DNA from 3 places in the Marichromatium sp. AB32 genome. Region 2 is predicted to be linked to each of the others. Evidence: predicted binding sites of a transcription regulator. Region 2 holds the regulator's gene; each other region holds the start of a gene.

Region 1 (4,094 bases), on a different contig from region 2:
GGTCTCGGCCAGCCCCAGCGACTCCAGCACCTCCATCGCCGCGGCGCCATAGGGCGCGGTCTTGGGGTTGGCGATCGCCAGGCGGTCGAACGCGCCCGACTCGAGCAGTGCCGCGCCGTCCGTGATCAGCTCGGGGTCGGTGCTCCACAGCGCCAGCTCACCGATGGCGTAGGTGAAGGGCGCGCTGGCGCGGCCCTCATCGACCAGCAGCGCCGGGCGGCGCTGGTCGGCGGCGAGGAAGACGTCGAAGGGCGCGCCGTTGACGATCTGGGTATAGAGCTTGCCGGTCGAGCCGAAGCTGATCCGGGTGGTGTGCCCGGTGGCCGCCTCGAAGGCGGTGGCGATCTCCTTCATCGCCGCGGTGAAGTTGGCCGCGACCGCGACCCGGACCTCCTCGGCCTGGACCAGGGTGGTGGAGCCGAGCAGCAGCACGGCGGCGGTGAGTGAGCGCAATGGGGTCGACATCCTTCGATACTCCTTGTCGCTGACGGGGATGGGTGGCGTGGTGGGTCTCAGTCGCTGACCGCGAGGATGATGTGCGGGGCCTTGATCAGCGCGCAGGCGCGCTTGCCCTCGGCCAGTTCGAGTTGATGCGCGCTCTCGGCGGTGATCATCGCGGTGACCCGTGCGCCGCCGTCGAGCGCGAGCACCACCTCGGTGTTCACCGGCCCCTCGATCATCCGCTCGACGGTGCCGCACAGACGGTTGCGCGCCGAGGTGCGCAGCCCGCCGTCCTCGGTGGTGATGAGCACGAAGGAGGCCTTGACCAGGGCGTAGGCCTCGCGCCCGGGTTCGAGGCCGAGCGCCTCGACGCTCTCGTTGGTGACGATCGCCACCAGCGGCGTGCCCTTGAGGTCGAGCACCACCTCGGCGTTGACCGCCCCGCGACGCACCGCGGTGACCACGCCGTGCAGATGATTCCTTGCGCTGACCTTCATGTTGATGACTCCTAACAGACGATGGAAATGGTCGAAGTCGCGCACGCCCTCGCCGAGTCGTTCGAGAAAGCGCCGGTGCTCGCGCTCGGCGGTCTCGAACACCGTGATCAGCCGTCGCCCCTCGGCGGTGAGCTCGGTGCCGCCGCCGTGGCGTCCGCCGGTGCGACGTTGCACCAGGGGCGCGGCCGAGAGGTTGTTCATCGCATCGACCGCGTCCCAGGCCTGTTTGTAGGAGATGCCCAGGGCGCGCGCCGCCTGCGAGATCGAGCCGGTCTCGTCGATGCGGCGCAGCAGTGCGATGCGCTCGTGCCCGGCGAAGCGGCTGGTGTCGAGATCGAGCCGTAGGGCGCCCGAGGTCTTGAGTCGGGCGTGGGTCTCTGCGGCATGGGGCATGATCGCGGCCTCTGTTGACTCGGTGACAAGGGTTATATCGAGGGCGATATAACGACGGGCCTAGCCAAGCAATACCGATGCCAAAAAAGGAAGTCCCCGTGATCCGGATGCTTAGGAAGCGACGGGTGGCGAACGGCAGGTGGCGGTGCACCGCATCGAGGCATCTTCGGTCGCCCCTGCACCAGGATGGGAGGTCCCCCCGACCCCGTGCTCGGCGAGGAAGTCGATCAGGGCACCGACATGACGCTCGATGTGCTCGACCGAATCATGCCCGGCGCCGGGCACCTCGTACAGCCGCGCCCGACCGGTGGGGGCACGTTCGAGGATGCGTCGGGCGTCGCGCGGCGACACGCTGGTGTCGGCGGTGCCGTGGACCAGCAGCAGCGGACAGCCGATGCGCGCGGCGGTGTGCAGCGGGGCGATCTCGGCGAAGCGGTGGCCGATGCGCCACTCGACGTGCCGGGTGGCCAGCCGCGCCAGCCAGCGCGGCAGGCGCAGCGTGCGCAGATAGCCCTCGGTGACCTCGGCCGGGTCGGCGAAGGCGGCGATGCTGATCACCGCGTCGGGCAGCGGGTTGTCGGCGGCGTAGAACAGGGTCGCGCCGGCCCCCACCGAGTGCCCGAGCAGGGCGAGACGGCGACAGCGCGCCGGATGGACGCGGCGCAACCAGTCGACCGCCGCCTCCAGGTCCTCGGCGAAGCGCGGCAGCGAGGAGAAGGTGTCGCCATCGCTGTTGCCGTGGCTGCGCGCGTCGAACAACAGCACGTTGAGCCCGGCGCGGCGGAAGGGCGCGGCCAGCGGCAGCATCAACTCGGCGCTGCTGCCCCAGCCGTGGAGCACCACCAGGGTCGCCTCGGCGTCGGGCGCGGGCAGCAGCCAGGCGAACAGCCGGCGACCGCGCCGGGTGGGGATGACGCAGGTCTCGAAGTCGAGCCCGAGCGCCGCCGGGTCGTGGCGGGCGCGTCGACGCGGGGCGCGGAAACCGAGCTGCACGGCGAGCGCGAGCAGGCCGAGCAGGGTCGCGGGGAGCAGCAGGAGGGTGAGCAGGATCATCGTCGGGGGCGGGTGAGGGGTGAGGGGGGAGGGGTGAGGGCGGGGCGTCGCGCCCCGCCGCGCGCCCGGGCTGCCCCGGGCGCCCGTTGCCTCAGGGCAGGCTGATGCGGGTCATCACCCCGTCCTTCAACCGCCAGTGCTTGAGCCCGGCGGCGGTGTGGATCAGCACCAGCACGAAGATCGCCAGCGCGCCCAGCCCGTGATAGAAGAACAGCGTCTTGGCAAGCTCCGGGTTCTCGGCCAGCGGCAGCTCGATGCTGAGACCGAAGAACTCCAGCGGGTAGCCGGCGCTGACCACGGCGACGGCGCCGCCGATGGTGATGGCGAGCAGACCGAGATAGAGCAGCACGTGCAGCGCGCCGCCGACGAACTGCTCGCCCTTGCCGAGCGGCGGCTCGTAGGCCGGGGCCGGCGAGCGGCGACGCAGCACCAGACGCAGCAGGGTCAGCAGCAGCACGGTGGCGCCGACGCTCTTGTGGATGGTCACCAGGGTGGCGGCGAAGTCCTCGCCGAAGAGATTGGCGATGCCCTCGTAGCCGAGCGCCCAGAACAGGGTGCCGGAGCAGAGCAGGCCGAGCACCAGCAGGGCGACCAGCCAGTGCAGCAGGCGTTGGGTGAAGGTGTAACGCGGTTGGGCCAAGGGTTGTTACCTCGCGATCGGGATGCTGGGTCTGTCGTGGTGACGACAGGGTCGGGAGCTGGCCGGGGCTCGGGGGCGCGCGTCGCCGCCCGACGGCGGTGCGCGACGCGGGCGCATACGTGTCCCTGAGCCGGTTGCGCCGGTCGGCTCCGGGCTAGTTATACCAACCCGCGTCGGGCCCTGACCAGCCGTCTCGGCGGGCGCCGGGAGCGCCCAGAACGGGGCCTTGGACGCAACGACCGATGTCCTTGCCAGCGCCGCCGCGGGTGTGTTCAGCGCGGCATCTCGGCGCGCAGCGCGCGCTGTTCGAGCAGCGCGCCGTCCTCGCCCTGGGGCGCGATCCGCCGCAGCGACAGCCAGCGCCCGTCGTCGAGCCGCCAGGCCAGGTGCGACTCGGCGTGGACCAGCACGGCGTAGAAGGTCTCGCCGTCGTCCGAGCGCGGCTCGAAGCGGCGGTAGTCGCAGACGCAGAGACAGGGCGCGCCGGCGGCATCGTTGCCGATGATGCGCCGCGCCGTCACCTCGTACTCGCGATAGATCCGCAACCGGCGCGGCGCGATCAGGCGCGCGCGCCAGTGGTGCCCGAGCAGCGCCCGCCAGGGCGCGAGACAGGGGTGATCGGGGTGGTCGAGCTCGATGGTGGATGATGCCCGCATGGCGAGTCCTCCCGCTGGTGTTGAGCGATGCGCGCCCCGGGGGTCAGACCCCGCGCGCGAAGCGGACCTGAACGTCGCGCGGCGGCGCCAGATGCGGCGCGCTGGTCACCAGCAGCCGCGCCCCGGCGCGCGCATAGTCCTCGGCGTTGGCGGCGTTGACCCCGCCGGCGGCGGCGACCAGTGCCGTCGAGCCCGCGGCGGCGAGCGCGGCGACCGTCTCGGCGACCGCCGCGGGGCTGAACTTCTCCAGCTGGATGACATCGGCCGCGGCCCAGACGAGCGCCTCGGCGCCGTCCTCGACCTCGACCACCACCCGCTTCTCCGGGCAGCGGCGGCGCAGTCGCGCGATCGCCGCGGCGGGCTCCTCGTCGAGGAACAGACGGTGCTCGGCGAACACCAGCAGGGTCTCGGAGA
Region 2 (4,094 bases):
CGAGACGGATCGCCCGCGCCTGCCGGTCGATGAAGTCGACGCCGGCGTCATAGCCACGGATACGTAGGATCTGGTGGCGCACTGCCGCTTCCACCAGGATGGCCAGGTTGCGTCCCGGCGCCACCGGCATGGTGATGGTCGGGATCGCCACCCCGAGCACGTCGGTTGCCGAGAGGCTGCCGGTGAGCCGGTCGAGACCGGCGATCTGTTGCTGGTCGAGGGGTTGCAGATCGATGATCAGGTTCAGCGTCTTGCTGCGCTGGACCGCGCCCTCGCCGAACATCGCGCGGATGTTGAGGATACCCAGCCCGCGCACCTCGAGGAAGTCCCGCAGGGTCTCCGGGCAGGTGCCCTCGATGGCCTCCGGGGCGATGCGCGCGAAGCGCGGCGCGTCGTCGGCGATGAGCCGATGACCGCGGGTGATCAGGTCGAGCGCCAGCTCGCTCTTGCCCACCGCCGGATCGCCGACCAGCAATACCCCCATCCCCAGCACCTCGATGAAGACGCCGTGCAGGGTCTGGCGCTCGGCCAGGGCGTGGGTGAGAAAATAGCGCAGGTGGTTGATCAGCTCCTCGTCGCCGAGCGGCGAGCCGAGCAGCGGGGTGTCGTGCTCGGCGGCGAAGGCGAAGAAGGCGGGGTGGGGCTCGAGGCCGTCGGCGAACAGGATCGCCGCCGGTTGCTCGGCGAAGAGTTGCTCGAGGGTTTCCTCGAAGGCGGTGCGTCCCAGTGCCTGGAGATAGCGCTGCTCGGCGCGCCCGATCACCTGCAGACAGTTGGGGTGGATGCAGTTGAGCGAGCCGATCAGCGACTCGCGCGAGCGTGCGCGCTCGGGCCGGCGCAGTGGGGAGCCTTGTTCGGGCTCGCCGTTGAGCCAGCGCAGCTGCAGCCGCGGGCCGGTCTGTTCGAGGAGTGACTGGAGGCTGTCGAGCATGGCCCAGGTCGGCGTGGCGCTAGCGCGCCTCGCTCGTCTCGATCAGTTGCAGCACGCTCGCCGCCGAGCCGGCCTCGCGCAGCGCGGCGCGGGTGGCCGGGTCGCTGAACATGCCGGCGAGCCGGGCGAGCAAGCGCAGATGCTCCTCGGTGGCGCTCTCCGGGACCAGCAGGGCGAAGGCGAGATCGACCGGCTCGCCGTCGATCGCGTCATAGTCGACCCCGGTGCTGGTGCTGACGAAGGCTCCGAGCACCTCGTTGATCTCCTTGATGCGGGCGTGCGGCAGCGCCACACCGTGACCGAGTCCGGTGCTGCCGAGTCGCTCGCGCTCGAGCAGACGCTCGAAGACGAGTTCGGTGTTGAGACGGGGGTGGTCGTTGGCCAGCAGCTCGGCGAGCGTCTCGAGCAGCCGCTTCTTGCTGGCGATCTCGGCACCGCAGCTGACTCGGGCCTCGCTGATCAGGTCTGGACTGAACATCGGTCAAGGCTCCTGGTGGTCGCAGGGACAGGGGCGCTGGGCGGTGACGGTGTCCGGTGTCCATACCGGCGGGTGATCGGGGCGCGTGGTCGTGGTCATGGATTCTGGGTGTCCTTCGAGTCGTCGGAGCCCGCAGGTGTCGATATCGGCTCGGATCTCAGGGTCTCAATGCAAAACACCCCGAACGGCGCGATCACGGATCCGTTCGAGGTGTCGGTGCGTCGGTCCGGCGGGTGTCGGGTGTCCCGACGCCCCGCCGACGCATGGGCCATCAGGCCGTTGCCGGGCTATTCGGTATCGGCCTCGGCGTCGGCCTCGGCTTCAGAGTCGGCCGCCTTCGGGCCGGGTGCGCTGCGATAGTCGTTCTTCTTCTCCTTGTGGCGCAGGATCTGGCGATCGAGCTTGTCGGTCAGGCCGTCGATCGCGGCATACATATCTTCATGCACGGAGTCGGCGAAGAGCTTCCCACCATTGATGTGCAGCGTCGCCTCGGCCTTCTGGTCGAGCTTCTCAACGCTGAGAATGACGTGGGCATTGGTGACGTGGTCGAAGTGACGCGCCAGGCGTGCGAATTTGCTGTCGACGTAGTCGCGCAGTGCCTCGGTGATGTCGACGTGATGACCCGTCAGATTGATTTGCATCATTGGACTCCTTACAGGGGTTCCAAACAGCCTGCTCATGCCAGGCGTTTGCGCTCGTTCGAGGCTGGAATACCCATGGCCTCGCGGTACTTGGCGACGGTTCGACGCGCGACCTGGATGCCGCGATCGGCCAGTTCGGCCGCGATCTTGCTGTCGCTCAAGGGTTTTCTGGCGGGTTCGGCGGCGATCAGCTTACGAATGAGCGCGCGGATCGCCGTTGATGAACACTCCCCACCAGAAGTGGTGCTGACGTGGGACGAGAAGAAGTACTTGAACTCCAGGGTGCCCCTCGGCGTATGCATGTATTTCTGCGTGGTGACCCGGGAGACGGTCGACTCGTGCAGCTCGAGCGCCTCGGCGACGTCGCGCAGCACCATCGGCCGCATCGCCTCCTCGCCGTGCTCGAAGAACGCCTGCTGCATCTCCACGATCTTGGCGCCCACCCGCAGCACGGTGTCGTTGCGGCTCGCCAGGCTCTTGATGAACCAGCGCGCCTCCTGCAGGTGGTTGCGCATGGTGACGCTGTCGCTGCTGGTGTCGGCGCGCCGGATCAGCCGGGCGTAGTCTGCGTTCACCCTCAGTTTAGGTGTGGATTCCGGGTTGAGTTCCACCGACCAGCGACCATTCTCTCTGCGCACGAAGATGTCGGGTACAACGTACTCCGGGGGCTCCTGCGCGATCAAGTCGCCGGGGTGCGGGTTGAGCTGGCAGATCAGCGTGAGTGCACCACGAATCTCGGGCTCGGTCTGCTTGAAGCGGCGCATCAGCGCGGCGATGTCCTTGCGCGGCAGGTGCTCGAAGCCGTCGCGACAGATCGCCAGCGCGAGGTCGCGCTGCGGGGTCTCGGCGGGGAGCTGCCGCAGCTGGATCTGCAGGCACTCGGCGAGATCGCGGGCGCCGACCCCCGGGGGATCGAACGACTGCACCCGGTGCACCATGGTGGCGATCTCCTCGAGGCTGATCTGATCGTCGCCGATGGTGCTCAGCAGCTCGTCGAGATCGGCCCGAAGATAGCCGCGCGCGTCGATGGCATCGATCACCGCCTCGGCGATCATCTCGTCGCGCTCGCTCAGCCGGATCAGGTTGAGCTGCCAGAGGAGGTGATCGTGCAGGGTCTGAGGGCGGCTCTGGTGGAGGAAGGGGTCGAAATCGGCGTTCTCGGCGCTGCCCTGGGTGCTCGGCGGTAGATAGCCGTCGTAGACATCGGCCCACTGGGTGTCGACCGGGAGCTCATCGGGGATCTCGTTGGTCTCGCCCTGGAGCTCACGCTCGGCGCTGCCCTGCTCATCGCTGGGCGGGGACTCGTGTGCGCCATTGCCGCTGTCCTCTCCGTTGGCGGCGAAGCGGTCGGCCTCCTCGGCCTCCTCGAGCATCAGGTTGGAGTCCAGCGCCTCCTGGATCTCCTTCTGCAGCTCGAGCGTCGACAGCTGCAGGAGGCGAATCGCCTGCTGCAGCTGGGGCGTCATCGTCAGGTGTTGGCCGAGGCGAAGCTGGATGGTTTGCTTCATGGATCGCCGATGCGTCTTGCGTCTGTCTCTATGCCGGGTCGATGACCGTCCTATGACGATTATAGGTCGGGTGGCAACAAAGGTGCCTGAGTCACGTCAAGCGCGCCCCCTGCCGGGGCGCGATGGTCTTCATCTTACTCCCAATATGTAGCAGCGGGGCGCGGATGCTGCCGCCTACATGCTACATGGCGAAGTCGGCGCCGAGATAGACGTCGCGTACCTGCTGGTTGGCGAGCAGCTCGTCGGGGCGGCCGGCGGCGATCACCTCGCCATTACTGATGATGTAGCCGCGATCGCAGATGTCGAGCGTCTCGCGCACGTTGTGATCGGTGATCAACACGCCGATGCCGCGCTCGCGCAGGTGCGAAACGATCGCCTTGATGTCGCCCACGGCGATCGGGTCGACGCCGGCGAAGGGCTCGTCGAGCAGCATCACCTTGGGGTCGACGGCCAGCGCGCGGGCGATCTCGAGACGACGGCGCTCGCCGCCGGAGAGGCTGAGCGCCAGCGACTCGCCGATATGGGCGATGCCGAGC
Region 3 (4,094 bases), on a different contig from region 2:
TGCTCGCCGAGATCGATGCGGATGGCGCGCCTGGCGGCGTCGCTCGGCCCGCTCGGCGGTCCGGGATCGGTGGTCGGGGGTGTTCCGGGTGGTTGTGGCTCGGTGGCGACCGTGGCGGGTGCGGTCGCGACTGGGGCTTCGACCGGCTCCGGCGCGGGGCGCTCGGGCGGCGCCGCGCAGCCGCTGCCGAGCAGGGTCACGGTGAGCAGGATGGTCGGGGCGGTGGGGTGGTCTCGGCGTGTCGTGGTGTCGCTCGGCTGCTCCATGGTTCGCTCCCTCGGCGTGCCCGCCCGTCTCCGGGGCCGGGGCCCGCCGGTGTGGATCCGCGTCGCGCCCTCCCTGTCCGCGCCGCCCGGCGGCTCATAGCACCGAGATCCGCACCTCGTAGACCCCGCCGATCACCACGTACTCGTCCTCGCCCTTGAGCAGGTCGGGGAGCAGCCGGTTGTAGAAAAATACCTTGGGGCGCGGCACCTCGGTTTCGAGGATGTAGTCGCCGAACTCGTCGGCGCGCTCGCGCTCGCTGGTGAAGCTGTTGAGGTTGTTGAGCAGCACGCGGTAGCGATGGCGTCCGACCCGTTCGAGGACCTCGTGTTCGTCGATGCGGTTGATCCCGCGATAGAGCCGCAGGTGGGTGCGCCCGGGGTCGCGGCGCTGCAACTCGTACTGGCCGTAGGTATAGAGCAGGTCGAGTTGGGACTCGAGCGCGTTGGTGGCGTAGAGCCCCTGGGTGCCGGCGGCGACATAGCGCAGATAGGTCTCGCTGCCGCGTCCGTGCAGCGGGCCGGCGTGGTGGCGTGCGAGCAGGCCGAAGCGGCTCTCCGCCCAACGCTTCAGCACCGCGCCCTCGCGCCCGTCGGAGTCGAACGACCAGCCGCGCACCATGCGTTGGTAGTCGGCCTTGGCGCGTCCGCGACGTCCCCGGGTGAGCCCGGCCTCCTCGGGGAGGTCGAGGAGGAAGCGCCAACGCATGTAGTCCTGGAAGTGACGCGCGCGCGCGCGATGCTCGGGGATGGCGTCGAGGTTGCGCAGCAGTGGGGTGTGGAGTGGGGCGATGCCGTCGAGTTCGAGGTCGACCGGGTGTTGCTGGTAGGTGAGGCTGCCGAGGATCACCGCCGGCAGGTTGCAGCGGTTGAGCGTGAGTCTGGCGTGTGCCGGGAGCGAGGGTGGCGGCGGGTCGGGCGCCTGGGTCGTTTGTCTGTTGCTATCCATACAGCCCCTGCGGCTTTGTCGTGGATACGACCATCCGGTCTCTGCCCGAGGGGTGTTGAATAATCGAGCCCAATCAATGCGGTAGGTCGTTTTATCGATGTTGGCACGGTGGCTGCTTGAGCCTCCGTGTGGATAACGTCGTGCAACGCTCGCCAAGCGAGCCAACGAGAGGAACCTACCATGGCAACACGGCAATGCGCCATCTACGGCAAGGGCGGCATCGGTAAGTCGACCACCACCCAGAACCTGGTCGCCGGGCTCGCCGAGCTGGGCAAGCGGGTGATGATCGTCGGGTGTGACCCCAAGGCCGACTCGACCCGTCTGATCCTGCACTCCAAGGCCCAGGAGACCATCATGCAGATGGCCGCCGACGCCGGCTCGGTCGAGGATCTGGAGCTCGAGGACGTGCTCAAGGTCGGCTTCGGCGACATCAAGTGCGTCGAGTCCGGCGGTCCCGAGCCGGGTGTCGGCTGCGCCGGTCGCGGCGTCATCACCGCGATCAACTTCCTCGAGGAAGAGGGCGCCTACGAGGAGGATCTCGACTTCGTCTTCTACGACGTGCTCGGCGACGTGGTCTGCGGCGGCTTCGCGATGCCGATCCGCGAGAACAAGGCGCAGGAGATCTACATCGTCTGCTCCGGCGAGATGATGGCCATGTACGCGGCCAACAACATCGCCAAGGGCATCGTCAAGTACGCCAGTTCCGGCGGCGTGCGTCTCGCCGGGCTGATCTGCAACAGCCGCAATACCGCCCGCGAGGACGAGCTGATCATGGAGCTTGCCCGTCAGCTCGGCACCCAGATGATCCACTTCGTCCCCCGCGACAACATCGTGCAGCGCGCCGAGATCCGCCGCATGACGGTCATCGAGTACGACCCCAAGTCGGGCCAGGCCGACGAGTACCGCACGCTGGCGCAGAAGATCATCGACAACCAGATGTTCGTGGTGCCGACGCCGATCTCGATGGATGAACTCGAGGACCTGCTGATGGAGTTCGGCGTGCTCGAGGAAGAGGACGAGAGCATCGTCGGCAAGACCGCGGCAGACGAGGCGGTGGCCTGAGCCCAGTCCCGAGCCATCGCGCGGACGCGCCGCCGTCGGCGACGTCCTGTCCCCCAGCGTTTCTCACCGCGCGACCGTCGGCGGATTGGCCGCGGCGCCGTATAGAGGACACAGCATGTCGAACATGACCCTCGAAGAGACCAAGGCCCTCATCCAAGAGGTGCTCGAGGCCTATCCCGACAAGGCGCGGAAGGATCGCGCCAAGCATCTCGCGGCCAACGACCAGTCGGTCGAGCAGTCGAAGAAGTGCATCATCTCCAACCGCAAGTCGCAGCCCGGCGTGATGACCATCCGCGGCTGTGCCTACGCCGGCTCCAAGGGCGTGGTGTGGGGTCCGATCAAGGACATGGTGCACATCTCCCACGGCCCGGTCGGGTGCGGTGCCTATTCGCGCGCCGGTCGTCGCAACTACTACACCGGCCACACCGGGGTGAACACCTTCGGCACGATGAACTTCACCTCCGACTTCCAGGAGAAGGACATCGTCTTCGGCGGGGACAAGAAGCTCGAGAAGCTGATCGACGAGATCGAGCAGCTCTTCCCCCTGGTCAAGGGCGTGAGCGTGCAGTCGGAGTGTCCGATCGGCCTGATCGGCGACGACATCGAGGCGGTGGCCAAGAAGAAGACCAAGGAGCACGGCAAGCCGGTGGTGCCGGTGCGCTGCGAGGGCTTCCGCGGCGTGTCGCAGTCGCTCGGCCATCACATCGCCAACGACGCGATCCGCGATCACGTGCTCGGCAATCGCGACGATCAGGCGTTCGAGTCGACCCCCTACGATGTGGCCATCATCGGTGACTACAACATCGGCGGTGATGCCTGGTCCTCGCGCATCCTGCTCGAGGAGATGGGGCTGCGGGTGGTCGCGCAGTGGTCGGGCGACGGCACCCTGCCGGAGATGGAGCTGACCCCCAAGGTCAAGCTCAACCTGATCCACTGCTACCGCTCGATGAACTACATCAGCCGCTACATGGAGGAGAAGTACAGCATCCCGTGGATGGAGTACAACTTCTTCGGTCCGACCAAGATCGCCGAGTCGCTGCGCAAGATCGCCGCCTTCTTCGACGAGACCATCCAGGCCAACGCCGAGAAGGTCATCGAGAAGTACCAGGCCGAGTACGAGGCGGTGATCGCCAAGTACCGTCCGCGCCTCGAGGGCAAGAAGGTGATGCTCTATGTCGGCGGGCTGCGTCCGCGTCACGTCATCGGCGCCTACGAGGACCTCGGCATGGAGGTCGTCGGCACCGGTTACGAGTTCGCCCACAACGACGACTACGACCGCACCATCAAGGAGGTCGACAACGCGACCCTGCTCTACGACGACGTCACCGGCTACGAGTTCGAGGAGTTCGTCAAACGCGTCAAGCCCGACCTGATCGGCTCCGGCATCAAGGAGAAGTACATCTTCCAGAAGATGGGCGTGCCCTTCCGTCAGATGCACTCCTGGGACTACTCGGGTCCGTATCACGGCTACGACGGTTTCGCCATCTTCGCCCGCGACATGGACATGACCGTCAACAACCCCTGCTGGAACAGCATGCAGGCCCCCTGGCTCAAGCCGGCCGCGGCCGAGACCGAGGCGACCGCCGCCAGCGCCTGATGATCCGTTAGTCCCCAGCGGTCAGCAGCCAGCGACCAGCCCGCCCGGGCTGGTGGCTGGAGGCTGACGGCAGACAGCCCTAGACCTAGATGCCGTCGTCCGCGGATTTGCGGCGCGGCAGGAGCACAAGCCATGAGCCAGACCGTCGACAACATCAAGCCCTGTTATCCGCTGTTCCGCGACGCGGACTATGTCGAGAGCCTCGCCAACAAGCGCGAGACCG

The links. Region 2 encodes sigma-54, which starts transcription at its own class of promoters, with help from an activator protein. Its sites were predicted from a motif close to TGGCANGNTNCNTGCTT; they were not measured.
Region 1: the regulator sigma-54 is predicted to act here: its motif matches at 1,398-1,414, upstream of EBL85_RS14680 (TOBE domain-containing protein).
Region 3: the regulator sigma-54 is predicted to act here: its motif matches at 1,314-1,330, upstream of nifH (nitrogenase iron protein).

The regions. Positions count from the first base shown of each region.
Region 1 covers NZ_RHFJ01000066.1:6,853-10,946, reverse strand. The annotation lists gene modA (molybdate ABC transporter substrate-binding protein) at 1-465, opposite strand, end outside; gene EBL85_RS14680 (TOBE domain-containing protein) at 513-1,331, opposite strand; gene EBL85_RS14675 (alpha/beta hydrolase) at 1,443-2,384, opposite strand; gene EBL85_RS14670 (cytochrome b) at 2,476-3,024, opposite strand; gene EBL85_RS14665 (hypothetical protein) at 3,297-3,680, opposite strand; gene modD (ModD protein) at 3,724-4,094, opposite strand, start outside.
Region 2 covers NZ_RHFJ01000016.1:22,889-26,982, forward strand. The annotation lists gene hprK (HPr(Ser) kinase/phosphatase) at 1-931, opposite strand, end outside; gene EBL85_RS07055 (PTS sugar transporter subunit IIA) at 951-1,409, opposite strand; gene hpf (ribosome hibernation-promoting factor, HPF/YfiA family) at 1,697-2,050, opposite strand; gene EBL85_RS07065 (RNA polymerase factor sigma-54) at 2,086-3,558, opposite strand; gene lptB (LPS export ABC transporter ATP-binding protein) at 3,740-4,094, opposite strand, start outside.
Region 3 covers NZ_RHFJ01000029.1:14,159-18,252, forward strand. The annotation lists gene EBL85_RS10270 (L,D-transpeptidase) at 1-266, opposite strand, end outside; gene EBL85_RS10275 (NAD(+)--dinitrogen-reductase ADP-D-ribosyltransferase) at 361-1,212, opposite strand; gene nifH (nitrogenase iron protein) at 1,393-2,274, shown strand; gene nifD (nitrogenase molybdenum-iron protein alpha chain) at 2,390-3,871, shown strand; gene nifK (nitrogenase molybdenum-iron protein subunit beta) at 4,004-4,094, shown strand, end outside.